Regions from separate parts of the Mesorhizobium sp. M0306 genome, predicted to be linked through region 4. Evidence: predicted binding sites of a transcription regulator. Region 4 holds the regulator's gene; each other region holds the start of a gene.
The links. Region 4 encodes LexA, which represses DNA repair genes until DNA is damaged. Its sites were predicted from a motif close to TGTTCNNNNTGTGTTCNG; they were not measured.
Positions count from the first base shown of each region.

Region 1: NKI95_RS20000 (ATP-dependent helicase) is a predicted target of LexA. The motif match lies at 1,926-1,943, and genes of this name have one in related genera.
Region 2: NKI95_RS25515 (single-stranded DNA-binding protein) is a predicted target of LexA. The motif match lies at 3,274-3,291, and genes of this name have one in related genera.
Region 3: NKI95_RS22445 (ImuA family protein) is a predicted target of LexA. The motif match lies at 5,048-5,065, and genes of this name have one in related genera.

Region 1 covers NZ_JAMYRY010000014.1:112,135-119,330, reverse strand. The annotation lists gene NKI95_RS20000 (ATP-dependent helicase) at 1-1,884, opposite strand, end outside; gene NKI95_RS19995 (glucose/quinate/shikimate family membrane-bound PQQ-dependent dehydrogenase) at 2,138-4,450, shown strand; gene NKI95_RS19990 (hypothetical protein) at 4,622-4,891, opposite strand; gene NKI95_RS19985 (hypothetical protein) at 4,901-5,050, opposite strand; gene NKI95_RS19980 (dienelactone hydrolase family protein) at 5,324-6,223, shown strand; gene NKI95_RS19975 (EamA family transporter) at 6,224-7,126, opposite strand.
Region 2 covers NZ_JAMYRY010000024.1:32,359-39,554, reverse strand. The annotation lists gene NKI95_RS25535 (helix-turn-helix transcriptional regulator) at 1-781, opposite strand, end outside; gene NKI95_RS25530 (hypothetical protein) at 868-1,398, shown strand; gene NKI95_RS25525 (MarC family protein) at 1,473-2,102, shown strand; gene NKI95_RS25520 (OsmC family protein) at 2,111-2,536, opposite strand; gene NKI95_RS25515 (single-stranded DNA-binding protein) at 2,660-3,172, opposite strand; gene NKI95_RS25510 (cupin domain-containing protein) at 3,381-3,770, shown strand; gene NKI95_RS25505 (ArsR/SmtB family transcription factor) at 3,854-4,168, shown strand; gene NKI95_RS25500 (SRPBCC family protein) at 4,165-4,689, shown strand; gene NKI95_RS25495 (ATP-dependent Clp protease proteolytic subunit) at 4,716-5,321, shown strand; gene NKI95_RS25490 (hypothetical protein) at 5,415-5,708, shown strand; gene uvrA (excinuclease ABC subunit UvrA) at 6,407-7,196, shown strand, end outside.
Region 3 covers NZ_JAMYRY010000018.1:89,802-96,997, reverse strand. The annotation lists gene NKI95_RS22455 (error-prone DNA polymerase) at 1-2,534, opposite strand, end outside; gene NKI95_RS22450 (DUF6504 family protein) at 2,531-4,009, opposite strand; gene NKI95_RS22445 (ImuA family protein) at 3,951-5,024, opposite strand; gene NKI95_RS22440 (metallopeptidase family protein) at 5,210-5,632, shown strand; gene NKI95_RS22435 (DUF1737 domain-containing protein) at 5,916-6,122, opposite strand; gene NKI95_RS22430 (HpcH/HpaI aldolase/citrate lyase family protein) at 6,150-7,031, opposite strand.
Region 4 covers NZ_JAMYRY010000037.1:32,291-39,486, forward strand. The annotation lists gene trpC (indole-3-glycerol phosphate synthase TrpC) at 1-466, shown strand, start outside; gene moaC (cyclic pyranopterin monophosphate synthase MoaC) at 469-975, shown strand; gene NKI95_RS30330 (molybdopterin molybdotransferase MoeA) at 975-2,180, shown strand; gene NKI95_RS30335 (hormone-sensitive lipase) at 2,188-3,018, opposite strand; partial or broken gene kynU (kynureninase) at 3,116-4,363, opposite strand; gene lexA (transcriptional repressor LexA) at 4,813-5,547, shown strand; gene NKI95_RS30350 (ComEC/Rec2 family competence protein) at 5,541-7,196, opposite strand, start outside.

The DNA.
Region 1 (7,196 bases), on a different contig from region 4:
CATGACCAGTGCGACATGTTCGAGGAAGGAGCGCAGCGATTCGTACTCCTCCATGGAGCGGATCAGTTCCTTTAGGTTCTCGAGCCGGCCGGGCGCTTCAACCGAGCGGTCGTTCTTCCACATGTCGGTGTAGCCGCTCTCCTCCAGAATGGTCTCGGCGAGCTCGGTGTGCGGCGTGGTTTCCAGCGCCTTCTGCCAGCGCTCGAAATTGGCCGATACCTCGCGCAGGGCCGCGCGCGGCTTCGGCTTCAGCTCGTCGCTCTCGGCGAGCGTTGCCGCCGCCTCCAGCATCGGGATGCGCAGCGCCCTGGCGGTATCGTGGATCTGGCGGATCGTTGCCTCGCCAAGGCCGCGCTTCGGCACGTTGACGATGCGCTCGAAGGCGAGGTCGTCGGCGCCTTGCGCGACGACGCGGAAGAAGGCCAGCGCATCGCGGATTTCGAGGCGTTCGTAGAAGCGCGGGCCGCCGATGACGCGATAGTTGAGGCCGAGCGTGACGAAGCGGTCCTCGAACTCGCGCATCTGGAAGGAGGCGCGGACGAGGATCGCCATGTCGTTGAGATTGTGCTTCTGGCGCTGGTAGGACTCGATTGTCTCGCCGACGGCGCGGGCCTCCTCCTCGGAATCCCAGGCGGCATGGACATGCACCTTCTCGTCGTCCTCAGCGATCTTTTCGGTAAACAGCGTCTTGCCGAAGCGGCCCTCATTGTGGGCGATGAGATGCGAGGCGGTGCCGAGAATGTGCGCAGTGGAGCGGTAGTTGCGCTCCAGCCGGATGATGGTGGCGCCGGGAAAGTCCTTGTCGAAGCGCAGGATGTTGTCGACCTCGGCGCCGCGCCAGCCATAGATCGACTGGTCGTCGTCGCCGACGCAACAGATGTTTACGGTGGCGCGGCGCGGATTTCCCTCCCCCTTGAGGGGAGGGTGGCCGGGCAAAGCCCGGCCGGGTGGGGTCCGTGCGGCAGTGCTCGACGCATCGGCGGTGCCTTCTGCGGCAACCCCCTCCGCCCGCTTCGCGGACACCTCCCCCTCAAGGGGGGAGGATTGAGGCCGCTGTGCCAGCAGGCGCAGCCACATGTACTGGGCGGTGTTGGTGTCCTGATACTCGTCAACGAGGATGTAGCGGAAGCGCTTGTGGTATTCCTTCAGCACGTCCGGATTGGCGCGGAAGATGCGGATCGGGTGGCATAGGAGATCGCCGAAGTCGCAGGCGTTCAGCGTTTTCAGCCGCTCCTGATAGGCCTTATAGAGCTCGCGGCCCTTGCCGTTGGCGAAGGCACGGGCATCGCCCTCGGGGATGTCGCCGGGACCGAGGCCCTTGTTCTTCCAGCCGTCGATCATCTGGGCGAACTGCTTGGCCGGCCAGCGCTTGTCGTCCAGACCTTCGGCCTGGATGAGCTGCTTGATCAGCCGTACGACATCATCGGTGTCGAGAATGGTGAAGTCGGATTTGAGCCCGGCCAGCTCGGCATGTCTGCGCAGCAGCTTGACGCCGATCGAATGGAAGGTGCCGAGCCACGGCATGCCCTCGACATTGCCGTCGCCGATCAACAGGCCGATGCGCTGCTTCATCTCGCGCGCCGCCTTGTTGGTGAAGGTGACGGCGAGGATCTGCGAGGGGAAAGCCTTGCCGGTGGCAAGGATGTGGGCAATGCGGGTGGTCAGGACGCGCGTCTTGCCGGTGCCGGCGCCGGCCAGCACCAGCACCGGGCCTTCGGTGGTTTCTACTGCCAGCCGCTGCTCGGGGTTGAGGCCGTTGAGATAATCGGGCGCGTTGTTCTGGTTGCCGCGGGCAGCCATGGCGCGCGCGGCAATGCCCGACGGGGCCACGGGCCGCGCGTTCGGTTCGTCAAAAAAGGGCATGTCTTCCGAAAACCCGGACATCTCCCCCCGAATGTAGTGATTCGGCAGCGAAAGGCCAGAAGTGTCTCCGTTTTGTTCTCTGTCCAGTCGGTGGACTCACAATCTGAAATGGGTCCGCTAACCAAAACGCCGGGCTTGCGATGGGCCGGCGCCGTAAAACGCCGAGCTTGCTTGACAGGGGAGGCGGGCCGGAGAAAGTTGCGTGGGGGCAGGAACGCAATGCGGGGTTGCCCATGGACGCGTCGCGGAGCGCACCAGTCGAAGGAGCACCGTCTTGGCTGTGGTCATCACCTCCCTGATTCTTTTCCTCATCGGCCTGGCGCTTGGCGGCGGCGGCATCTGGCTCGTGACGCTGGGCGGCAGCTGGTATTACGTCATCGTTGGTCTAGCTTTCCTTGTCGCGGCCTGGCTGCTCTACAGGCGCAGATCCACGGCGCTGTGGCTCTATGCGGCGATCGTGCTCGGCACGCTCGCCTGGGCGGTCTGGGAGATCGGCTTCGACTGGTGGGAGCTCGGTCCGCGCGGCGGCATCATCGTGCTTGTCGCGCTGTGGCTGTTGACGCCTTGGGCGCGGCGTGGGCTTACCGGTCCCGACGGACGCGCGCCGCTGATCCTCGCAGTGCTGGCATCGCTCGGCGTCGCCGGTTATTCGATGACGGCGGACCCAAAGGATATTGCCGGCCAACTCAACACCGACAAGGTGACGCCGACGGCCGATCTCGGCGGCAACGTGCCGGCTGGCGAATGGCACTATTACGGTCGCACGCAATATGGCCAGCGCTATTCGCCGCTCGACCAGATCACCGCCGAAAACGTCGCCAATCTGCAACCGGCCTGGACCTATCGCACCGGCGACGTGAAAGGGCCCGACGACATCGCCGAGACGACCTATCAGGTGACGCCGCTGAAGATTGCCGACACGCTCTATATCTGCACGCCGCATAATTTCGCCATCGCCATAGACGCCGCCACCGGCAAGGAGAAATGGCGCTTCGATCCGCAGGTCAAGCTCGACAAGGACCGCCAGCACCAGACCTGCCGCGGCGTGTCCTATTATGCCGACGCCAAGATCGCCACCGGCCAGCCCTGCGCCACACGCATCTATTTGCCGACATCCGACGCCCGGCTGATCGCGCTCGATGCCGCGAACGGCCAGGTCTGCCCCACATTTGCCGAAGGCGGCACGCTGAACCTGCTCGCCAACATGCCATACCCGAAGCCGGGCTATTACTATTCGACCTCGGCGCCGCTGATCGTCGCCAACAAGATCATCGTCGGCGGTGCGGTCAACGACAATTATTCGACGCAGGAGCCGTCCGGGGTTATCCGTGCCTACGATGCCGACACCGGCGCGCTGTTGTGGAATTGGGATTCCGGCAATCCTGACCAGACGACGCCGCTGCCGCCGGGCCAGACCTATACCAACAACTCGCCCAACATGTGGTCGACGGCGAGCGCCGACGAGAAGCTCGGCCTGCTCTATGTGCCGCTCGGCAACAAGACGCCGGACCAGCTCGGCGCCGGGCGCAGCGCCAATGACGAGAAATTCTCCTCGTCGATCACCGCGCTCGACCTCAACAGCGGACAATTGCGCTGGGTGCGGCAGACCGTGCACCATGACCTCTGGGACATGGACGTGCCGGCGCAGCCGACGCTGGTCGACATCACCACGGAAAGCGGCGTGGTGCCTGCGCTGGTCGGGCCGACCAAGCAGGGCGACCTCTATGTGCTCGACCGGCGCAGCGGCGAGCCGATCGTTCCGGTCAAGGAACTACCGGCGCCGGGCGGCGCGATCGAAGGCGACCATACCTCGCTGACGCAGCCGCTCTCGGACCTGAGCTTCAGTCCGAAACCGCTGACCGGCGCCGATATGTGGGGCATCACCATGTTCGACCAGCTGGCCTGCCGGATCGAGCTTCGGAAGCTGCGATATGAGGGCCGCTATACGCCCCCGTCACTACAGGGCTCGCTGATCTACCCCGGCAATTTCGGCACCTTCAACTGGGGCGGCGTGGCAGTCGATCCGGTCCGGCAGGTGATGTTCGGCATGCCGACATATCTGGCGTTCATCTCTAAACTGGTGCCGCGCGCCGACGTGCCGCCGCCCGGTGACACCAAGGGCAGCGAACAGGGCCTGAACCGCAATGACGGTGCGCCTTACGCAGTCATATTGAAGCCGTTCCTGTCGCCGCTCGGCATTCCCTGCCAGGCGCCGCCCTGGGGCTATGTGGCGGGCGCCGATCTTCGGACCGGAAAGATCGTCTACAAGCATCGCAACGGCACCGTTTACGACATGACGCCGCTGCCGCTGCCGTTTAAGGTCGGCGTGCCCGGCATTGGCGGGCCGATGATCACCGCCGGCGGCGTCGCCTTCCTCGGTGCGGCGGTCGACGACTATGTGCGCGCCTATGATCTCACGACCGGCAAGCAGCTTTGGCAGGCGCGGCTGCCGGCGGGCGGGCAGTCGACACCGATGACCTACACGGTAGCCGACGGACGCCAGTTCGTCGTCATCGTTGCCGGCGGCCACGGCTCGGTCGGCACCAAGTCGGGCGATTATGTGATGGCCTATACGCTGCCGAAATAGAGAAGTTCCTTCAGAGCCCGAGATGCCCTTTCAGGTCGGGTACCGATGCAAGTACCTCACTGGTCAGCTGCGGGCCGGCGGCTGTCTCGGCCTGCTGGACCAGCATCCTGCCGGCTTGGCTGATCTGTGCCAGCGTGAGGCCTGATGCCTTGAGTATGGCGACGCCGTTGATCAGCGCGCCGGTTTTTCGCCGAGAACGCCGCCGAGCGCGCCCTCCAGCGAGGACAGGAGACCACCGCCGGAAGCCGTGCCGGGAGCCATGACATCATACTGCTTGGCCAGGGCGTCGGCTCCCGGGATCTTGGCGAAGAAGCTGGACAGAGTCGTGCCTTCCGCCTCGTGTTCAAGCACGGAGAAAATCGTGCCGGCGATCTTTTCCGTCAAAGCCTGGTTGAGACCGGATTTCTGGGAGACGGTGTTGATGATGTCCTGAACGTCCATGACCTTTCCTCAGGCTTTGGTGTTTGCGGGCGGGTGCCGGTTGGCGCGGATCTTGATTAACGATCGTTTGAAGGCGGTGAAGGCAGTGAACCGCAGCGCCAGCAAAGCCATAGCGGCGAGGGCGATCCCACTTGCCAGAAGCGGGGAGGGAAAGGTCATGGGCGTATTCCTTCGTCGTCAATCAGGCATTCTTTTCCCGCCAAATGGCCATTCTCGTTCGCCAAATGGCCCGAGTGAGGCATAGCCCGGTAACTTCTTTTTACATTGTGGTGCGTGCATTTAGCATTGCCACAAATGACCAAAATTTAATGACAGTGCGGCGCGCGGCATCACGGCCTTCGTGCAAGGACTTATGGCAGCCTCACCCAGCCGTGACTGGACCAGGCAAGCTTCGGCTCTATGTTGCCGCGGGGGGCCGACGAGGAGCGCGCCATGAGAACACCTGCCGGACCCACTGCCGCCGAGCCTGTCATTACCCAGGCGATGATCGATGCCTATGACGAATACACGCATCTGACGCTCGACCGGCGCCGCTTCATGGAGCAGTTGACCAGGCTTGCAGGCTCGGGTGCGGCAGCGGCCGCGATCGCGCCGCTGCTGGCGGCGAACTCGGCCCAGGCGGCAATCGTGGCGGAAGATGATCCGCGTGTGAAAGGCGAGGACATCAGCTATCCCGGCAGCGCCGGCGAGATGAAGGGCTATCTGGTCAGGCCGGCGGACCAGACCGGCAAGCTTGGCACCGTCATCGTGGTGCATGAGAACAGGGGTCTCAACCCGCATATTCGCGATGTGGCGCGGCGCGTTGCGCTGGAAGGGTTCGTAGCGCTCGCGCCGGACTTCATGACGCCGCTCGGCGGCACGCCGGCCGATGAAAACAGGGCACGTGACCTGTTTTCCCAGCTCGATCCAGCACAGGTCGCCACCAATGCCGTCGCAACGGTCGCCTACCTCAAAGGTTACAAGGACGGCAACGGCAAGGTCGGCGCCGTCGGCTTCTGCTGGGGCGGCGGCACGGTGAACATGCTGGCCGTCAACGCGCCGGACCTCGCCGCCGCCGTCGCTTATTACGGCATGCAGCCAAAGGCCGAGGACGTGCCGAAGATCAAGGCCGCGCTTATGCTGCATTATGCAGGCCTCGACACCCGCACCAATGCCGGCATCGACGCCTTCAAGAAGGCACTCGACGCGGCTCATGTCGAATACTCGGTCTATGTCTATGAAGGCGCCAACCATGCCTTCAACAACGAAACGTCGGCGGCCCGCTACGACAAGAAGGCGGCTGACCTTGCCTGGGGTCGAACCATCGCCTTCCTCAAGGAGAAGCTGGGCTGATCAGTCCGGCGCCGGCTTATGGAACGCCACGCCGGCCACCACCAGTGCGATGCCAAGGCAGTCCGTGGCGCTTGGGATCTGCCGCAGCACAATGACGCCGATCAACGTCGCGGTGACCGGCAGCAAGGACATCATCAGCGCGAAGCTGGAGCGCGGCAGCCGCGACATGGCAAGCTGGTCGCAAATATAGGGAATGACCGACGAGCATATGCCGACGCCGACCGCCGCAAGCAGCAGCGGCGGCGCCGAGAAAGCCGGCAGCGCATCGGCAAAACCGATCGGCAGTACAACGAGAAGGGCGACCGCCATGGCGGCACCCAGCCCGGCGATGCCATCGCCGGCGCCGGCGCGCGCGACGCGGTGGCCGAGCACGATATAGCCAACGAACAGCGTGCCGTTAAGGAAGGCCCAGAACAGGCCGACCGGATCGCTCGACCATTTGACGTCGATCAGCAGCAAGGTGCCGGCGACGGCGATTGCGAGGGCGGCGAGATTGCGCGGGCTTCTGAGGCCGACAAGCGCGACGCCGATGGTGCCGACGAATTCGATCGCCGCCACCAGCGAGATCGGCAGACGATCAAGCGCCAGATAAAACGAGCAATTCATCACCCCAAGGCAGACGCCGAAAGCCACAAGCAACAACCGCGTCGAGCGATCGGCGCGGGCGAAGACCGCCCATGGACGGGTCAATGGGGCAAAGACGAGCGCCGCGGTGGCGATGCGCAGCCAAGCCATGCCGAGCACGCCGACATGCGGGAACAGCAGCACCGCGAAGGCCGGTCCGAGATAGTGGAACACGGCGCTGACGCCGAACCAGAGATGCGGCGGGACCGCGTTTGCCAAGGTAAAGGCGGGGCCGGCGAGTGCCGGGCTTGCTGCCGGGGCTTGCGTCCGATCTTCCATGGGATCAGTATCGCAGGCGATTTTTGTCATTGATACGGATGATGGCCAATCATTGCGGCCATTTCCTTTT
Region 2 (7,196 bases), on a different contig from region 4:
TCAGCCGCCGGAAACGGCGATTGAAGGTCGACAGATCGTTGAATCCTGCTGCAAAGGCGATCGCCGAAATCGTCTGATCCGACGTCCGCAGCCGCACGGAAGCCCTGTGCAGCCGCGCTCTCAGCAGAAACTGGTAGGGCGTCATGCCGGCGACGTGCCGGAAGGTGCGCAGGAAATGATAGGGGCTGGTGGCGGTCTCGTCGGCGAGTTCGGCAAGCGAGATCGGCCGGTCGGCATCGACTTCGATGCGCCGGACCGCTTCGGCGACGCGCTTCTGGTCACGGCGGCTCGGCGCGCTCTGTCCTTCCGTAGCGCTGCAAGCCGCTGTCACCGCCGCACCGGCAATGCGCAGGGCGAGTTCCTCGAACGCGCCGGTGTCGGCCATCTCGCGCGCCGCCTCCGCTTCGGCGAGCAGCGGCACCAGCGCCGGCAAGGGCGGCAGGCGCGGCGTGCGGAAATCGAGCTGCTTCGCGCCCGGCACGTCGGCGACGATCCGCTCCATATAGGCCGGTCCGAAATGGAAGGAGAGGCAACGGTCGCCGGCGCCATGCTCATGGCCGCATTCGTAGCATGTGCCGGGATTGCCGAGCAGGAGCGCTCCCGGCGCCAGCATCGCCGTGCCCTGGCGCGCACGATAGCGGAAGGTGCCGCTGGTTACGGCGGCGACGCAGAAATCCCGATGCTCCTCCTCGAATGGCCTGTCGGCGGCGCTGGCGGTGCAGATGACATCCGACACCTGCCAGCCTCGGCCCGACGCCAGCCTATGCGCGCTCGTCGCCATCGCCGAAATATAGCAATTTTTCCCAAGCGCAGAACCCCTGTCGACCTCTACGCTTGCCGGTCTACTGACAAGATGAGAGCGAAGCCATGTCCAATTTCTTTGCCAAGGCCCTGCACAGCGATGGACCCGTACCGGCCCTTGCCGAGAAACTAAACCTTTACGGCCGCTTCGTCGGCGCCTGGACGTTCGACGCCACGCGCCATCTCGAGGACGGCCAGGTGCTGACCGGGCGCGGCGAGGTGCATTTCGGCTGGGTGCTCGAAGGCCGGGCCATCCAGGACGTATGGATCCTGCCCGCCCGTGACGCCGGCGCCTCGCCGTCGCTCGGCAAATGGACCTTTTATGGCACGACGTTGCGCGTCTACGACCCCGGCGTCGACGCCTGGCACATCTTCTGGAGCGATCCGCGCAGCCAGTACTACAGCCGCCAGCTCGGCCGTGCCGAGGGCGACACCATCATCCAGCAAGGCGCAGACGGCACCGGATCTGCTGTGCGCTGGAGCTTTTCGCGCATCACCGAAAATTCGTTCCGCTGGCTGGGCGAACGCTCACAGGACGACGGCGCCACCTGGCGTCTCGAAGTCGAGTTTCTGGCGCGGCGCGCCGCGAGCCCCTGATCCGCACGGTTTCCACTGGCTCCGCTTTGCTCTACCAATCCCGTTATCCGGCATTGCCGGCGGGGAGGGTCAGCATGCCGAGCTTCGACAGCCTGTTCAACGCCTTCGTCACCATACTGGTGACGATCGATCCGCCCGGCCTGGCGCCGCTCTTCCTTGCCGTGACCCGCGGCATGAACCGCAAGGAGCGCAACCAGGTCTCCGTGCGCGCTTCGATCATCGCTTTCCTGGTGATGGCGTTGTTCGCAATCGCTGGCGCGTCGATCCTGTCAGTCTTCGGCATCACCCTGCCGGCCTTTCGCGTCGCCGGCGGCTTTCTGCTGTTCTTCATCGCCTTCGAAATGGTGTTCGAGCGCCGGCAGGACCGCAAGGAGAAGATCGGCGACGTCGCCATCACCAGGGATATGATCCACAACATCGCCGCCTTTCCGCTGGCGATCCCGCTTATTGCCGGTCCCGGCGCAATTTCGGCGACCGTCCTGCTCTCAAGCTCGTTTCAGGGTTTTGGCGCGCAGACAGCACTTGTCGGCATCATCGCCATCTGCCTTGTCATCACTTACCTGGTGTTCGTGCTGTCAGAGCGCATCGACCGTATCCTCGGCCAAACCGGCCGTTCGATCCTGACACGGCTGCTCGGCGTCATCCTGGCGGCGCTCGCCGTACAGTTCGTGGCCGACGGCATCAAGGCGCTGATGGCGACGTAGGAACTGCCCTACTTCGCTGTCGTTTCAATGACTTCGAAGTCGTGGGTGATCTCGGCGGTCTTGGCCATCATTGCCGAGGCCGAGCAGTATTTCTCGATCGAAAGCCCGATCGCCCGCTTCACCTTGTCGTGTGACAGCGCCCGGCCCTTGACGACAAAATGCATGTGGATGCGGGTGAACACCTTGGGATCGGCTTCTGCACGGTCGGCATCGAGTTCGACCACACAATCGTCAACCGCCTCGCGCCCCTTTTCGAGGATATGGACCACGTCATAGGCCGAGCAGCCGCCGGTACCGATCAGCACCAGTTCCATTGGGCTCGGCCCCGGCGTCTTGCCCTCCGGCCCGAACGCAGTGCCTAGCACCAGCTTGTGCCCACTGGCGGACTCGCCAACGAAGGTGCGCTCCTCGACCCATTTGACCCTTGCTTTCACTTGATACGTCCTTTCACCGCTCAAACGCACAACGTCCCGAAAATCCAAGACAGATTTTCGGGACGCCATTTCGTGGCCAAGGTGCTGGCGCTTTTCGCCGCAAGGGCAGTCCGCCCCGAGAAATCAGAACGGGATTTCGTCGTCCAGCTCGCGCGACGAACCACCGCCGCCGCCCTTGTTGGCGCCACCGCGATTGAAACTTTCGCCCGGGCCGGACTGGCCGAAATCGGAACCGCGGCTCGCACCACCACCGGCATAGTTGCCGACCTGGCCGCCGCCCTCGCCCCGCGCATCGAGCATCTGCAGCTCGCCGCGGAATTTCTGCAACACGACTTCGGTCGTATAGCGGTCATTGCCGGTCTGGTCCTGCCATTTGCGCGTCTGCAGCTGGCCCTCGACATAGACCTTCATGCCCTTCTTCAGATACTGCTCGGCCACCTTGGCGATCTGGTCGTTGAAGATCACGACATTGTGCCACTCGGTCTTTTCCTTGCGCTCTCCGGATGTCTTGTCGCGCCAGCTTTCCGACGTCGCGATGCGAATGTTGACAACCGGGTCACCCGAATTCAGGCGGCGGATTTCAGGGTCCGCCCCGAGGTTGCCCACCAGAATGACCTTGTTGACGCTACCCGCCATGATACTTCTCCGCGCTCATCCGAAACCAGATTTCTGTCGCTGCACCTTACAGGCTACGGATAATCCCTGCCTGCCGTCGCTGCCTTTTCCCACAACGTTTTTGTTCTCTTTTCGTTCTATAGTACAGGCCCTGCACTGTCAATAGTTGTCAGTAAGAATTAGTGTCTTGACGTCGAATTTCCACAGGCCATGGGATCGAGGCGAACGCATGAAGATGGTTGCGCATGACGATCAGCCGCAAGAAGAATGGCGGGCGGGAGTAAAGACCCGAATGCATGTCTCGGCCCGCAACGGCGCAACTCAACTTTGCATATTCGAACAATGGGTCGAACCAGCGGCTGGCGCCCCGACACATTGGCACCCGGTCGAGGAAGTGCTTACCGTCATCGCCGGCAGAGCCGAGATGTGGATCGACGAAGAGCATGTCGTCTTGACTGCCGGACAGTCGCTTGTTGTTGCCGCGCGCAGGCAACATGGCTTCCGAAACGTCGGCTCCGAAATGCTTCATATCCATGCCGTGCTCGCGTCACCAGTTTTCGAGGCGACGTTCAACGGATCCCCCGACATGGTGAGACGCTGGCTTTCAGCGAGTTTGTAAAACCTCGCCTGTCTTAAAAAACACCTCCTGTCTTAAAAAAACACGGCTTGCCAAACCGATAAGTATTGACTTATGCTTTCGGCATGATCGAAGCAGAGATTTTTCGGGCACTGGCCGATCCAACGCGTCGCGCCGTCTATGAGCGGCTCGCCGACGGCGAGATGACGGTGTCTGAACTGCGCACTGGCATGCCGGTATCGCAGCCGGCGGTATCGCAACATCTCGCAGTGCTGCGCGGCGCCGGCCTCGTGGTCGAGCGCCGGGCCGGTCGCAACGCCTATTACCGCGCCGATCCGAAGGGGCTTGCGCCACTGCTCGGCTGGATCGAACGCTACCGCGCGTTCTGGCCAGAGCGCATCGAAAGGCTCAAGACGGTTTTGAAGGACATGGACCAATGACCAGCCGAGGCAAAGAACGCGCGGAAATGGCGGCAGACAAGATCGAGTTCGAGTGCGAGCTGCCCGAGCCGCCGGAAAAGGTGTGGCGGGCGCTTACGGTGCCGGACCTGCTCGCGGCCTGGATGATGCCAAACGACATCAAGCCCGAAATCGGCAACCGCTTTGCCTTTAGAGCGCCGAATGCGCCGATCGAGTGCGAAATCCTCGACGCCGATCCCGGACGGCTGCTGCGCTATTCCTGGCGGGAGCGGCCGGCGCCCGGCGGTACGCAGGTGCCGCCCGGCAGCCCCGTGGACCGCCCAATGAACGACAGCCCAGTGGACAGCATCGTCACCTTTACGCTTGACCGCACCGTTTCCGGCGGCACGCATCTGCGCATCGTCCATGATGGTTTTGCTGGGGCAGCGATGCCGGAGATCGCGATGGCAGGCGCCGGTTGCCGGCTTTCCTTTGAAGCGCACACTCCCAGGCACAAGCAGATCGCCGCAAACACCCCGCGCCTCTTCCTGCGCGCGGCCTGAACGACAACAGTCAACGGAGACAAACGATGAGCGGCCTTGCCAATCTGGTGCCGATGGTGATCGATCAGTCGAGCCGCGGTGAACGCGCCTTCGACATATTTTCGCGGCTGCTGCGCGAGCGCATCGTCTTCATCAACGGGCCGATCGATGACGGCACCTCGGCGCTGGTCTGCGCCCAGCTTCTGTCGCTGGAATCCGACAATCCCGACAAGGAGGTCTCGCTCTACATCAACTCGCCGGGCGGCGTGGTGACCAGCGGTTTCGCCATCTATGATACGATGCAGTATATCAGTTGCCCGGTCTCCACCGTTTGTATGGGTTTCGCCGCCTCGATGGCCTCGTTCCTTTTGATGGCCGGCACGCCAGGGCGGCGTATCGCGCTACCCAACACCAGCATCGTGCTGCATCAGCCTCTCGGCGGTTTCCAGGGCCAAGCCTCCGACATCCAGCGCCATGCCGAGGGCATCCTTCGCACCAAGCGGCGCATGACCGATCTTTACGCCCACCATTGCGGCCGCACCTACGAAGAAGTGGAACGCACGCTCGACCGCGACTTTTTCATGACCGCACAGGAGGCCAAGGATTGGGGCCTCGTCGACCATGTTTTCGACACTCGCAAGCAGGCCGCGTGAAGCACCTTCGAACGGAACTGAGCGATATGAGGGCCGGCAACTCTCAGCGCCGCCGGTCTGGCTTCGGCGCTATCGCCGCACTATAGTCAGGTGATGACCGCCATTCGTTCATCCAGCCTATGCCTTGCCATTGCCGCCATTGTGGGCACGAACATGCTGGTGGGCATGGCACTTGCCCAAGATAATTCGACGTCTTCGCAAAAGGGCGCCCTGCCCGGTGTGACGAGTGACTATCGCATCGCCGAGCCAACTCCGCAGCCCGAGCCCGACGACGCGGTTCCAAGCAGCGGCAACGGCACGTTCAAGATCGGCGATACCGATGTTCGGATTTCCGGCAGCATCACCATCGATGTCGCTACCGGCGGGATCAGGCCCTCCAGCCGCTAAGTTCGCCTGGTGTGAACCACAAATATTGCGCTTCAAACGAACAGCCCCGCCATTGCTTTTGCAACTGACGGGGCTTCTTGGATCTAAAATCCAAATTGCCGGGAGTGTACTGCCGGCTTTTTATTTCGGATGCTTCGCGGCGTTCAGCCGACGATCCGACTAGCAGTCTCTGATTGTTGTGGGGATCGGCAGATCAACGTTGGCAGGTAGCGCTAAACGCCTGACCTGGCTACTTATACCTGCCGCGGCTCCAGCGACACGTGGAGCCTCAAGGAACTATCCGGTGGAGTCATGCCTCTGCTCTCCTTCTGTTCGTTGCGACTGTCGTCGTCGAAGCGCTCATCGCATAACCCGCGGCGTCTCGCAGGCTAGCCCCAGGCCGCGAGGCCATCGAAAGACGGCCAGCTTCGTTGACGTTTGGAGTCTGCCCCCGTGACGCATGGACGTCAACCTTGAATAGCCGATTACCGAAAAATGTGATCGCGAGACGCTTTGTGAAGCCGGCTGTACGGGCAGCTTTTGTCAGGAGCGTGTTCGGCCTTTGTTCTTTCCGCTTGCCCGTTCGCGCGAAAGGCGGTTAAACGCTTTGGTCGAGAGTTGTGGCGTCTCTCGAAAAGGCGGCGAAATTACCTACATAGGGGATGGTCGGGAAAACCCGCCCATCCCACGAATTCCAGATTCTGAGGCGGCGACCGGCGATGGCCGACCATAAATATCTCTCCATTCGCGGGGCACGCGAACACAATCTGAAGAATGTCGATCTCGACCTGCCGCGTGACAGCCTGATCGTCATGACCGGCCTGTCGGGGTCGGGCAAGTCGTCGCTTGCCTTCGACACCATCTACGCCGAGGGCCAGCGCCGCTATGTCGAGAGCCTTTCGGCCTATGCGCGGCAATTCCTCGAAATGATGCAGAAGCCGGACGTCGACCAGATCGACGGCCTGTCGCCAGCCATCTCCATCGAGCAGAAGACCACCTCGAAGAACCCACGCTCGACGGTCGGCACCGTCACCGAGATCTACGATTATATGCGGCTTTTGTTCGCCCGCGTCGGTGTACCCTATTCACCGGCCACTGGCCTGCCGATCGAGAGCCAGACGGTTTCGCAGATGGTCGACCGGGTGCTTGCAGTCGAGGAAGGCACCCGGCTGTTCATCCTGGCGCCGATGGTGCGCGGCCGCAAAGGCGAGTACCGCAAGGAACTGCTGGAGCTGCAGAAGAAAGGTTTTCAGCGCGTCAAGGTCGATGGCGTCTTCTACGAGATCGCCGACGTGCCGGCGCTGGACAAGAAGTACAAGCATGACATCGACGTTGTCGTCGACCGCATCGTCGTGCGCGGCGATCTGGCGACGCGGCTCGCCGATTCCATCGAGACCGCGCTGAAGCTGGCCGACGGACTGGCGGTAGCGGAATTTGCCGACAAGCCGCTCGACGCCAGCCAGACCGGCGAGGATTCGGTCAACAAGTCGAAGAACGAGACGCATGAAC
Region 3 (7,196 bases), on a different contig from region 4:
ATGCGCTCCTTCGACAGGCCCTTGACCTGGCGAAAGCCAAGCCGGACGGCATGGCTGGTCCGGATGACGCCGCGCATCCGGGCATGGCGATCCAGGATACGATCAGGATCGAAAGGCGATTTCTCCAAGGCGCAATCCCAGCCGGAAAAATTGACGTCGACCTCGCGGATCTCGACGCCATGGTCATGCGCGTCGCGGACAAGCTGGGCCGGCTGGTAAAACCCCATCGGCTGGGAATTCAGGATCGCGGCGCAGAACACGTCGGGATAGAAGGTCTTGAACCAGCAGGAGGCATAGACCAGCAGGGCGAAGGAGGCGGCGTGGCTTTCGGGAAAGCCATACTCGCCAAAACCCTCGATCTGCTTGAAGCAGCGCTCGGCGAAGTCTTTTTCGTAGCCCTTGGCGACCATGCCGTCGACCATTCTCTTGCGGTAATTGCCGATCGTGCCGGTGCGCTTGAATGTCGCCATGGCGCGGCGCAATTCATCGGCCTCGCCCGGCCTGAAGCCGCCGGCGACGATGGCGATCTTCATCGCCTGCTCCTGGAACAGCGGCACGCCCAGCGTCCTGCCGAGTATTTTTTCCAGTTCCGGCTTGGGATATTCGGGTTTTTCCTTGCCTTGCCGGCGGCGCAGATAGGGGTGGACCATGTCGCCCTGGATCGGGCCGGGCCGCACGATCGCCACCTCGATGACGAGGTCGTAAAAGCTTTTTGGCTTGAGCCGCGGCAGCATCGACATCTGCGCGCGGGATTCGATCTGGAAGACGCCGATCGTGTCGGCGCGGCAGATCATGTCGTAGACATGTTTGTCCTCGGCCGGGAGAGTGGCCAACACATAGGGCTGGCCGTAATCATCCCGCGCGCTCGGATAGTGATCCTGGAGCAGGGTGAAGGCGCGCTGCAGGCAGGTCAGCATGCCGAGCGCCAGCACGTCCACTTTAAGGATTTTCACCGCGTCTAGATCATCCTTGTCCCACTCGACCATCTTGCGCTCGTCCATCGCCGTCTTGACGATGGGTACGATCTCGTCGAGCCGGTCCCTTGTGATGACGAAACCGCCGACATGCTGCGACAAATGACGGGGAAAGCCCATGATCTCGTTGGCGCATTCGATCACATGCCTTGTCGATGGATCGGTCTGATCGAGGCCGCCGGCTTTTGTCTCCTTTTCGCCGAGCTCCGAGGTCGACCAGCCCCAGATCGAACTGGACAGCGCGCCCCGGACGTCGTCCGACAGGCCCATCGCCTTGGCCACTTCGCGCATCGCCGAGCGGCCCCGGTAGCTGACGACGGCGGCGGCCAGCGCGGTGCGCTTGGTGCTGTATTTGGAATAGATGTACTGGATGACCTCCTCGCGCTTTTCATGCTCGAAATCGACATCGATGTCGGGCGGCTCGTTTCTTTCCTCGGAAATGAAGCGCTCGAAAAGCGTGTCGATCTTGTCCGGGCCAACTTCGGTGATGCCGATGCAGAAGCAGACGATCGAGTTGGCGGCGGAGCCGCGCCCCTGGCAGAGAATGTTCTGGCTGCGGGCGAATTTGACGATGTCGTAGACGGTCAGGAAATAGCGCGCGTAGTTCAGGCGCTCGATCAGAGCGAGTTCCTCCTCGATGCGCTGCGTCACAAAAGCGGGCACGCCCGAGGGGTAGCGGATGGCGGCTCCCTCCTTGGCCAGCCTTTCCAGCTCGGCCTGCGGCCCGAGGCCCGATTCCGTCGGCTCATCGGGATAGTTGTATTGCAGGTCACTGAGCGAGAAGGTCAGCTCGCCGGCAAAACGCAGCGTTTCCGCCAGCGCTTGCGGGTGCCTGCGGAAAAGCCGTGCCATCTCCAGCGGCAGCTTTAAGTGACGCTCGGCATTGGCCGCCAGTTCCAGCCCCACCTCGGCGACGGGCACATTGAGGCGGATCGCCGTCAGCACGTCCTGCAGCGGGCGCCGTTCCGCCGTATGGTAGAGCACATCGTTGGTCGCCATCAGCGGGATGCCGGCCAGTTCGGCCATCGCCGCCGCCTGCTCGATCCGGAAGCGGTCGTTGCCGCGGTAATCCGGCGAAACAGCCAGCCGCAGCCTTTCGCCGAAGCGATCCCTGAGCCGGCTAAGCAAAGCGAGGCTATCGTTCGCGTCCGCCGACAGATCCGGCAGGATGGCCAGCGACAGGCGATCGCCCCATTCGAGAAGGTCGTTCTGTTTGAGAAGCGTTGCCCCTTTTTCGTTTTCGTCACGCAGATTGGCCTGCGTCAGCATGCGGCAGAGATGACCCCAGCCCTTGCGGTCCCGCGGGTAGGCGAGGATGTCCGGCGTGCCGTCGCAAAACACCAGGCGGCAGCCGGGATGATAGGAAACACCTTCCACTTTGGCCTGCTGCCAGGCGCGCACAACGCCCGCCACCGTGTTGCGGTCGGCGAGCCCGATCGCCGAAAATCCCATGAATTTTGCCGCGACCACCAGCTCCTCCGGTTTCGAGGCGCCGCGCAGGAACGAGAAGTTCGACTGGATGCCGAATTCGGCATAGGGGATGGCCGTCAGCGCATTCATGCGAAGACCCCATGCATGAACCAGCGCGGCGAAGGCTGCGAGGCGCCGTAGAGGCCCTGGCGATAGAGCCAGTAACGGCGGCCATCGGCATCCTCGATGCGGAAATAATCCCGGGTCGGCTCATCTTCTCGTCCCGCCGCCCCTCGCCACCATTCCGGCGCGATGCGCTCCGGCCCTTCGGCGCGCGCGACCCGATAGAGCGCGCGCCGCCAGCGGAAGTTCAAAGGCGGGCCTTCCGGCATTTCGGTGGCCGGCACCTCGATCGGCTCGGGCGAACGGAAAAGCCGGATCGGCCGTTCCGGCTGGAAGACGGTCGTGGGAGCGTCCTTCGCCTTGTCGGGCTGCTTCGGCGGCGAGCTTCTCTGCGGCGCCTCCGTGAAGGGAAGGGTGGCGACGGCGCGCTCCGGCAAATGGCTCTCGACGGCGACCGGCTTCAAGACCGCGCCTTCGCCGAGCCGGGCGCGAATGCGGTCGGCAAAAAGCGCGATATCGGCACCGTCGTCGCTCGTCTCGCCGGCAAGGTCTGCCTGCTGCATGTCGAAGGCGGCGGCGGTCAGCACCGAAAGGCGCACGAGGTCGAAGCCATAGCCGGCGTCGATATCCTGTTCGAGCGCGGCAAGCCTTTCGTGGAACAATTTCTGGATCAGCCGCGGCTCGCGCAGAGGCCGCGAGGTGCCGACGGCGATGCGGCTGACGCCGCCATCGACGCGGAAAAGCAGCAGCGCCAGCCGCCTCGCGCCCTCGCCGCGACGCTCGAGGTCGCTCTTCAAGGTGGTTGCCAGCATGCCTGTCAGCCGCTCGATGTCCTCGGTCAGCATGATCGGCTCGGCAAGGTGACGCTCGACCGAAAGCGGTGCCACCGGCAGGCGCGGCGACACGGCCTCCTCGAGGCGGCCAAGCGCCTGGTCGAGGCGCAAGAGTAGCGATGCGCCGAAGCGGCGGGCCAGCGGCGCGCGCGGTGCCGCCATGACGGCGCCCGCCGTGCGCAGGCCGACGCTTTCGAGGCTGGCGCGGACCTCCGGGCCGATGCGCAGCGCCGCCAACGGCAAGGGCGCGAGAAGCGCTTCCTCCTCACCATCGGGCACGATGCGGTCGCCGGCAAACCGCGCCGCCGCCCAGGCAGCACCAGGCGTGGCGGCAAGCCCGGCGCGGACATCGAAGCCCTGATGGAAAAAACGCGACAGGATATCGTCCAGCATCGAGCGTTCGCCGCCGAAAAGATGGGTGCAGCCGGTGACGTCGAGATAGAGGCCGTCGGTCCCGTCGAGCGCCACCAGCGGGGTATAGCGGTCGCACCAGTCGGCGAGGCCTTCGAGAAGGCGCCGGTCGGCCTCCGGATCGGCCTCCACGATGTCGATCGAGGGATGCATGGCGCGCGCATCGGCTATGCCCATGCCGCGCTTCAGGTTAAGCGCCTCAGCCCGTTCGTCGAGGGCGGCGATGCGCTGGGTGTTCCCTTGGCGATGGCTGATCACCAGCGGCAGGTGATCCGACGGCCGGGAACGCCAGGACCGCCCCAGACGCTGCCGCAGGATCCTCTCGGCGGCGAGATGCGGAAACCACAGGGACAGGATTCTTTGGCCGTTCTGGGGCCCATTCCTGAGACCTTCCTTGCTCGCCCCGTCTTTCTTCGAATATGCGTTCATCGGGGTTCCACTCCAGTGTGAATTTTCCGGGCAAGGCCGTGCGGCTCTTGCCGATGACGACGGTGAAGGCGGGCCGGCCGATCGAGCCGGCGAGCGGCCCGGCAAGCGTCTTACGCGTTGCCGCCGGTGCCGCCGACAGGATGAGGCGGACGGGCGCTGCCGTCGGCTCGGGCTCGCCGGCCTGGCGCAGCAGGAACAGCGGCCGGCCCGCACTCTGCGCCCGGGCGTGCAGCCGCCGCGTCGCGGTGAGGTCAAGCCGCTGCGGGCTGCCGCGGATTTCGAGGATGACAGCGGCCAGCGCCGTCATCCTGGCAGCCTCCTCGGCGACCCACAGCGCATCGAGCAGCCTTGGCGCCTCGGAAAACAGCAATTGCTCCGGCTCGATGCCGAAGAAGGCATGAAGCCCCCTGGCATAGGGAAAGCCGGCCTCGCGGAAAACCTCGGATGTGCCGATCCACAGCACCGGCAGTCGCGGCCCCTGGCTGAGGATCAGGCTGACGAGCGACAAGACAAAACCGGCGACGGCCCCGGCATCGCGGGTCGCGGCGCCATGAAACTCGCTCAGCGCCGCTTTCGGCAGGCCGCCGCTCAGCGCAGCATCGAGGCGCTCGGCGCCGGTGCGCAAAAACGCATCGGGCGGCGCCACGGCAAGACCGCGCCGGACAATCGTCAGATTCCGAGCGGGTGTCGGATGCCGAGAGGGTGTCAGACTCTGACGAGGGACATCCGCGTCAAACGACGAACCGGCCGGCGCCTCCAGGCGCTCGGGCAAGGTCCCTTCGATCTTCGCGATCTGGCGGCGCAGGGCAAAAACAGTCTCCCGCGCCACGGCGCTTGTCGCCATGACGGTCAGCTTCCACTCACAATTGTTCCTGTTATGTTCCCTATAGATTCCAGAGGCCGCCCGAAGAGTCAAGCGGAGTCATGGGGAATTTATTCCTGCCTTGATGGCATGACACGGGGCACTCCAGCCCGACCATTTGCCGAGTCCGGCCCGAAAGCCTATATGCCGGGATCAAAGGACAAAGCATGGCTCGCATCTACCAAACACGCATCTGGCACGACCAGCTTTCGCCAACGATGGAGGAAATCGAGCTCCTGGCGCTGGAGGCCTATGCCCATCTGCCGGAGGACTTTCGCAAGCTGACCGGCGAGATCGTCATCCAGATCGCCGAATTCCCGACCGACGAGATCATGGACGACCTTTCGCTGGAAACGCCCTTCGACCTGCTCGGCCTGTTCGAGGGGCGCGGCATCGCCGAGCGCTGGAATCCGCAGACCGGCGAAGGCCCGAACCGCATCACGCTCTACCGCCGCGCCATCCTCGACTACTGGGCCGAGAACGAGGAAACGCTGGGCGACATCGTCACCCATGTGCTGATCCACGAGATCGGCCACCATTTCGGCCTGTCGGACGACGATATGGAGAAGATCGAAGAGGCAGCGGAGTGAGCGACCCCGCTCCTCGTCATCCTGGGGCGGAGCAAGGAGCGAAGCGACGCGGCGCAGACCCCAGGATCCATGCCGTAATAGTGGTGCAGTGCTCCGGCGGTGCAGAACCGAACGCTCATCCATCCCGTTCTGGGGCTATCCCGATCGGTGGTAGATCACACTAATCCTGATCCGCCGTGCCCTTCGGCAGAGGTAACGGCATGGATCCTAGGGTACTCCGCGACGTCGCTTCGCGACTGCTACGCCCTAGGATGACGAAGGACGAGCGCTTCAGCGAACCTCCCTACCAATCGCTGAGCTTGGTGTCGGGGCCGTATTCCTGGCCCTCGATGTCCTTCACCACGGCCTGGCCGCAGCGCATGGTCTTGGCTTTCTTGTCATAGGCATAGATCGGCGAGCCGAACAGATGCCAGCCCTTGTTGAGCGCCGCCGTCACCTTGTGGCAGAAGCTGGCGTCGTCCGGGCCGGACAAAAAGCGGTAGAGTTTCATTTTCAATCCTGTCGTCAGTTACGATAATCATGCGCGAACAGCGGCGGCCTTCGCCAGCAGTTTTTCGGCCTGCGCCAGATGCAGCCGCTCGACCATCTTGCCGTTCAGCGCAACTACCGCCTTGCCGGAATTTTCGGCGAGCGCGAAGGCTTCCTTGACTGTGCGCGCCTCGGCCAATGCTTCAGGCGTCGGCGCAAAGGCGCGGTTCGCGGCTTCGATCTGCGCCGGATGGATCAGCGACTTGCCGTCAAAACCCATCGCGGCCGCTTCCGTGCACTGGCGCGCAAAGCCGTCCATATCGCGAAAATCATTGAAGACGCCATCGAGCAGGTCGAGGCCGCCGGCACGCGCCGCGAGCACCATTTGCATCAGCCACGGCACAAGATAGCGCCGGTCGGGCGTGGCGAGAATGCCCGTGTCCTTGACCAGGTCGTTCGTTCCGGCAACGAAACAAACCAGTCGAGAGGCCGGGTCGCGGCCGAGCTCGGCGATCGGCCCGATGTTGAGCAGCGCCTTGGGCGTCTCGATCATCGCCCACAGCTTGACTTCGTCGGGGATAAAATTGTCGTCGAGTACGTCGCCGGCCTCGAGAATGTCGCGCGGCGTGTCGACCTTCGGCAGCAGGATGGCGTCGGGCGTGCATCTTGCCGCGGCCAGCAGATCGTCGGCGCCCCATTCGCTCGACAGCGCGTTGATGCGCACGACCATCTCGCAGCGGCGATCGGAACGACCGGCGAAAATCCCCGCCAGCTTTTCGCGCGCGGAAGGCTTGTCGGCCGGGGCGACGGCGTCCTCAAGATCGATGACGACGGCATCGCAGGCCAGCGACGGGATTTTGGCCAGTGCCTTGTCGTTCGAAGCCGGGACGTAAAGCACCGAGCGGCGCGGGCGGGAGGGTTCGGCAGTCATCTCCGATCTATGCCGCCTGCAACCGGCCGAGGCAAGCCGTGCATAAAAACTGCACGCAATTTCGGAAAATCTCCTCGTCTCCGCCCCGCTTGCCACCCGACAGAATGCGACAGGGGCGGCATGCAAGAGCAAACGAACTCCCGTTGGTCCCTGCCGTACCGGCTT
Region 4 (7,196 bases):
GCCTGCCTTGCGCAAGGATTTCCTGTTCGACCCCTATCAGGTCCACGAGGCCAGGGCCTGGGGCGCCGATGCCATCCTGATCATCATGGCCAGCGTCGACGACGCGCTGGCAAGAGAACTCGAAGCGACAGCTTTCGAGCTGGGCATGGACGCGCTGGTCGAAGTGCATGACGAGGCGGAAATGGAACGTGCGCTGCGGCTGTCATCGCGGCTGATCGGCATCAACAACCGCAATCTCCGGACCTTCGAAACCAGCCTCGAGACCTCGGAACGGCTGGTAGCGATGGTGCCGGCCGGCCGCCTTCTGGTCAGTGAGAGCGGGATCTTTTCGCATGACGATTGCCGCCGGCTGGAGCGGAGCGGCATCGCTACTTTCCTGGTTGGTGAGAGCCTGATGCGTCAGCAGGACGTGGCCGCTGCAACGCGCCTGCTTTTGACGGGCAAGGCCCCGGCAGAGGCGATCTGACGATGGCGGCCGCCCTCACCCATCTTGGCGCGCAGGGCGAAGCCAACATGGTCGATGTCGGCGACAAGGCTGAGACGGTGCGCACGGCAGTCGCCGAGGGCTTCGTGTCGATGCGGTCCGAGACGCTGGACATGATCCTCGCCGGCGATGCCAAGAAGGGCGACGTGCTCGGCACCGCGCGCATTGCCGGCATCATGGCGGCCAAGAAAACGCATGAACTGATCCCGCTTTGCCATCCGCTGCTGCTGACCAGGATATCTGTCGATATCGAGCCGGACGCAGCTTTGCCCGGCCTGAAGGTGACAGCATTGACCCGCGTCACCGGCAAGACCGGCGTTGAAATGGAGGCCCTGAGCGCCGTCTCGGTCGCTTGCCTGACCATCTACGACATGGCCAAGGCGGTCGACCGCGCCATGGTCATCTCCGGCATCAGGCTGGTTGAAAAGACCGGCGGCAAATCCGGCGACTACAAGATCACCGGAGATGGGGCCACCGAGGCAGGCCGCTAATGGCGCTGGTCCCAGTTGCCGAGGCGCTCGAGCGCCTGCTGGACGGCGCAGCAGCGCTGCCGGGCGAACGCGTCGCGCTGCTGGATGCCGCCGACCGCGTGCTGGCGGAGCCTGTTGTGGCGCTCCGCACCCAGCCGCCGTTCAACGCCTCCGCCATGGACGGCTATGCCGTGCGGGCGGCCGATATCGCGTCCGTACCAGCAAGGCTTTCGGTGGTCGGCGTGGCGCCGGCCGGACGCGGCTTTACCGGATCGGTGCAGCAGCGGCAGGCCGTGCGCATCTTTACCGGCGCGCCGCTTCCCGAAGGCGCCGACACCGTCGTCATCCAGGAGAACGTCCGCGATCTCGGCGGCGGCAGCGTCGAAGTGACGGAGCCGACGGTGCAGGGGCGAAACATCCGCCGCCTCGGGCTCGATTTCGCCAAGGGCGATGTCCTACTGCCCAACGGCCGCCTGCTCGATCCGGCGGCCTTGTCGCTGGCGGCATCGGCCAACCACCCCGAGGTCGGCGTGGTCAAGCGGCCGGTGGTCGCCATTATCGCCACCGGCGACGAATTGCTGCCGCCGGGCAGCGAGCTTGGCCCCGACCAGATCATCTCCTCCAACGCCTATGGTGTCGCCGCTGCCGCACAGTCGGTCGGTGCGCGCGCGCTCGACCTTGGCATCGCGCCGGACCGCAGGGAGGCGATCGCTGCGCTGGTGGAAAAGGCCGTGAAGGTTGGCGCGAATGTCATCGTCACGCTGGGCGGTGCCTCGGTCGGTGACCACGACTTCGTCCATGACGTGCTGACCGGGCAAGGCATGACGCTCGATTTCTGGAAGATCGCCATGCGGCCGGGCAAGCCGCTGATGTTCGGGCGGCTGGGCGACATTCGCTGCATCGGCCTGCCCGGCAATCCGGTGGCGAGTCTGGTCTGCACTCAGCTCTTCCTGAAGCCGCTGCTGGCGCGGCTCGGCGGCCGCGCCTTTCAGCAGGATATACGTCGGGCACGGCTCGGTGCTGCCATGCCGGCCAACGATCTCAGGCAAGATTATGTGCGGGCTGTTGTCACAGACGACGCCGGTACGCTCGTGGCGACGCCATTCGGCATCCAGGACTCCTCGATGCTGAAAATGCTGGCCGATGCCAACGGGCTGATCGTCCGCGCGCCGTTCGCGCCCGCCGCGGCGGCGGGCTCCCTCTGCGACGTGCTGATGCTACGCTGAACCTGCCTCACTCCGAGATCAAGGTCCGGGTCAGCGGATGGTCTGGATCGGCCAAACCGTCGATGATGTTGAAATGATGCCGGTCAGGCTCGACCACCGAGCTGGTCGCGGCACCCAGGCCGATCCAGATGTTGGCCAGCAACGCGCTCTGGCGCAGGAATTCGGCGCGCTCGCCGCCGCCGGCCCAGCAGGTCAGGCGGGCCTTGTCCATCGGGCGCAGCAGCACCGGACTTTCGGCCTGCGCCTCGGCCTCATCGATCGCCAGCGTCTCGTTCATGCCGGTGCGCATGATCGGGCGCAAATCATGCACCCCCGAGATCGACAGCACATGACGAACGCGCCGGACCACTTCGGGCGCCAGCGGCGTCGTCGCCGTAACCATCCGGCTAACAAGATGGCCGCCGGCCGAGTGTCCGGTCAGCATCAGCGGCCCTGCGACCATCGCCGCCGCCTTGCCGATCGCCGCGCCGACTTCTTTGACGATGCCGCCAATGCGTATCTGCGGACAGAGAGTGTAGGACGGCATCGCCACCGCATAGCCGCGATCAACAGGGCCAGTGGCAAGATGCGACCAGAAACTCTTGTCGAATGCCATCCAATAGCCGCCATGAACGAACACCACGAGTCCCTTGGGCTTGATGGCCGGCAGGAAAAGATCGAGCCGGTTGCGTGGGTTATCGCCATAGGCCATGTCGAGCCGCGCCCTGCCCTCGGTCGAAAGCACGTTGCGGAAAACCCGCGCGGGCTCGATCCAGGCCGCCGGCCAGCGATCGCTGCCGGCTATGTTGGCGCCGTTGGTATAGGCGTTGTCCCAATCGGCAATGTGACGTTCGAACACCCTGCGCCCTCCCCTGGCAATATGGCCTTGCAACGTAGCCGTAAGCATCGCTCGGCGCGTCGTCGCCAGCCTCACGATTCCAGCTCTCGCATCAATCTCAAGTGACAGCCGCCTTGATGGCGAAGCGCGCATCCTTCCACGCACCGGTGCGCAGAATGTCCTCAAGCACTTCGACGGCCTGTCAGACATCGGCATAGCCGACATAGAGCGGGGTGAAGCCGAACCGCATGGTGGATGGCGCGCGAAAATCGCCGATCACGCCACGTTCAATCAGCGCGCGCATGATCTGGTAGCCATGCTCGTGCATGAATGAAATCTGGCTGCCGCGTTTTTCCCCGTCGCGCGTGCTTTCGAGCGTTAGCCCGTAAGCGCCGCACCTTGCCTCGACAAGCTCGATGAACAGATCGGCCAGCGCGATGCTCTTCTTGCGCACCGCCGTCATGTCGACATCGTTCCAGATGTCGAGCGCGCCCTTCAGCGTGCGCATCGACAGGACCGGCTGCGTGCCGCACAGAAACCGGCGGATGCCGGTGCCGGCCGCATAGCCTGGCTCGAAGGCGAAGGGCCGTGCATGGCCCCACCAGCCGGTGAGCGGCTGCTGGATGTCGGCAAGATGCCGCTCAGCCGCATAGATGAAGGCAGGCGCGCCCGGTCCGCCATTCAGATATTTGTAGGTGCAGCCAACGGCAAAATCGGCGTTTGCCTTGTCGAGCTCGACTGGCATCGCGCCGGCGGTGTGGCAGAGATCCCAGACGATCATCGCCCCGGCCTCCTGGGCCCTGCGCGTCAGCCCCGGCATGTCGCGCAGTTCGCCCGACTTGTAGTTGACGTGGTTGACCAGCACCACGGCAGTGCGTTCGTCGATCAGCTCTTCGATGGTCGGCGCGTCGACCCCCGAGAGGCGCAGCAGCGTATCTTTTCGCGTCGAAACCACACCTTCAGCCATGTAAAGGTCTGTCGGAAAGCTATCGCCCTCGGCGACGATGACCCGCCGCTGCGGACGCATGGCCATGGCGGCGTGCAGCAGCTTGTAGATGTTGACCGACGTCGTGTCGCAGACCACCGTCTGGCCGGTCGCGGCACCGATCAGGCGCCCGAGCTGGTCGCCAAGTTCAAGCGGCATGTTGAACCAGCCGGCCGTGTTCCATGCGCGGATGAGATCATGCGACCATTCCTCGGTCGCGGCCTTGTACAGTTCATCGAAAGCGGCACGTGAAGCAGCTCCTAGCGAATTGCCGTCGAGATAGATCACTCCTTGCGGCAACACAAAACGGTCGCGCATCGCGCGCAGCGGATCTGCGGCATCCATCGCCTTTATGGCCGCGAGATCGGGAATTCCTGTCATGATTTGCCTGCTCCCCCAAAGATTCAACGCAACGCCGGACACGCATCGACTGTTCTTCCATTACCGGGTAGCGCGCAGCAAGGCTCCACCAGCGAGAAGCAGCCTGACCAGGCGGTGGAAACCCGGAGTTAACCCGAGGTTGGCGTTTTGAGTTCGTTTCGTTCACGGTGCATTGACCAAACCGCACAGTCGATACGGGTTCAATTCCGTGCCCTTTTGCCGACCGACGGCCGATGCCAGTGGCGCCTTCTAGGAAGCCAGAAGGGCGCAAACGACAGCAGAATCAAGGCGATGAGGCTCGCGGCGGGTGAAAATGCGGCATTCCGGTAGGGGCGTGGTTTGTTTCCCGAGCCTTAACGCATTCATTAAACTTTAAACAGTTGCGGAACACAACTGGAACAGATAGTGTTTGTTCTGGGTTTGTTTTTCTGATTCTGTTGGGGGTCGCTATGCTGACACGCAAACAACACGAACTGCTTATGTTCATCCACGAAAGGTTGAAGGAAAGCGGTATTCCGCCCTCCTTCGACGAGATGAAGGAAGCGCTCGACCTGGCTTCCAAATCGGGAATCCATCGGCTGATAACGGCGCTGGAGGAGCGCGGCTTCATTCGCCGTTTGCCCAACCGGGCCCGTGCGCTGGAGGTGCTGCGCCTGCCTGACTCGATCGCCCCCGGCCTCAATGCGGCACGCAAGTTCTCGCCGAGTGTCATCCAGGGCAGTCTTGGGCAAGGTGCCCCTCGGCAGGGCAAGCCGACATCGTCGCGCGTCCCTGCAGCCGGCAATGACGACGATGTCGTCGCCGCCGTTTCGATCCCGGTGATGGGCCGCATCGCCGCCGGTGTGCCGATCGACGCCATCCAGCACCAGACGCATTCGATTTCGGTGCCGCCGGATATGATCATGGGCGGCGAGCATTATGCGCTCGAGGTCAAAGGCGATTCGATGATCGAGGCTGGCATTTTCGACGGCGACACGGTGATCATCCGCAATGCCGATACGGCGAGCCCCGGTGAGATCGTGGTGGCACTGGTCGACGAGGAGGAAGCGACGCTGAAGCGGTTCCGCCGCAAGGGCGCCTCGATCGCCCTGGAAGCCGCCAATCCGGCCTACGAGACGCGCATCTTCGGACCAGACAGGGTCAAGGTGCAAGGCAAGCTCGTCGGACTGATCCGCCGCTACTGAGCTCCGCCCTTGGCGCCGGCTTTGGGTTTGTCGGCCCTGCGGTATGGCGGCAGGCCCCGCGCCGCGCGTGAAAATTTCCGCTGCACGTGCCAGGGCCGGTATGATTTTTCGACGGCAAAGCGGATTTCGGCGCGTGTTGCCGCTTGTGGATCGAAATAGACGGCCGCACTTCCCGCGCGCGCCAGTTGCCGTTTGGTGACGACGAGGACCAGCCGGTCGTAGTAGCAGGGATTATGGGCGGTGGCGTCGTCGATGACGATCAAGCTGGCAAAGGCGCAGGCTGGCCGTGCAGTATCGCGGTCCTTGGCTTGCGCGATGATCGCGCCGGATGGATGCCTGGCAAGGCAGAGGCCGTCCGTGCAAATGAACGGTATGCCCGGCGGTAGGTCGGCCGGATCGGCAATGTCGAATTGCGGATCGTTCTTTCCAGGTGTTTCCGGCGCGACGATAGCCTCTGATGTGAGCGCGCGTTTCCAGTTGTCGATGGTGAACTCATTCGGGCGTGCCCGGTTGACCGCGAGTTCACCGCTGCCGATCGGCAGCGCGACCAGCCGTGCGTCCTCCGAGATCAATACATCGGGTACGCGCGTCTGCGTTGTCGTTAGCAAGCCGGCGAGCGCAAAAGGAAGTGCCGCGAGCCGCAACCAGGTCGTCGCCATGCTGGCAATGACGAGGGCGATCGTCACCAAAAGGACGGATCTCAGCGAAATCAGCCCGACCGCATCGATCGGCGAGCGCTCGGAGATCCACCCGGACAGGGCGATCATCGCCGTCAGCCCCTTGCCCATCACGTAGAGGAAAGGCCCATCCGCGCCGAACGGCATCGCCAGCGCACTGAGGACGGCGAAGGGCATGACGACCAGTGAGACGATAGGCATGATGGCCAGATTGGCGAACAGGCTGAGCGGCGCCACGCGCTGGAAATGCCATATGGCGAAAAGCGCCGTGGCGCTCCCTGCAATGATCGAGGTCATCGCCAGGCCGCCCATGCCCAGCAGGACCTTTCGAGTGGCAAAGCGTAGCGGCGACCGCCGGGGCGGCGGCGTGGTGGCCCTGCCGGCGCGGTAATCAGACCAGCCTGCATAGGCGCCGACAAGGGCCGCCGTCGCGGCGAAGGACATCTGGAAGCTCGGACCGACCACCTCGTGCGGCGACACCAGAATGACGGCGATGGCCGAGATCGCCAGGTTGCGCATGGTGAGCGCGGTCCGGTCGAACAGCACGGCGATAAGCATCACCGCCAGCATGATGAAGCTGCGTTCGGCCGCTACCACAATGCCGGAAAAGACGAGGTAGGCCGCAATCGAAAAAAGCGCGGCGGCCGCGGCATATTTCTTGACCGGCCGTCGCGATGAGAAATCGGGAAACAGCGCAAAGGCGCCGCGTAGCAGCGCCATGATGGTGCCGGCGACCAACGCCATATGCAGCCCCGAGATGGAGATGATGTGGTAGATGCCTGTGCGCCGCATCGCTTCGTTGATCTCCTCGGGAATGCCGGCGCGCACGCCGACGATTAGCGCAGCAGCAATCTCGCCCTCGGCGCCGCCGATGCGGCTGCGGATATGGTCGGCGATGGATTCGCGCGCGTCTTCGATCGCGGAAGAAAGCCGCGCGGCAAGCGGCATGCTGCCCGACGACACGACTTTCGG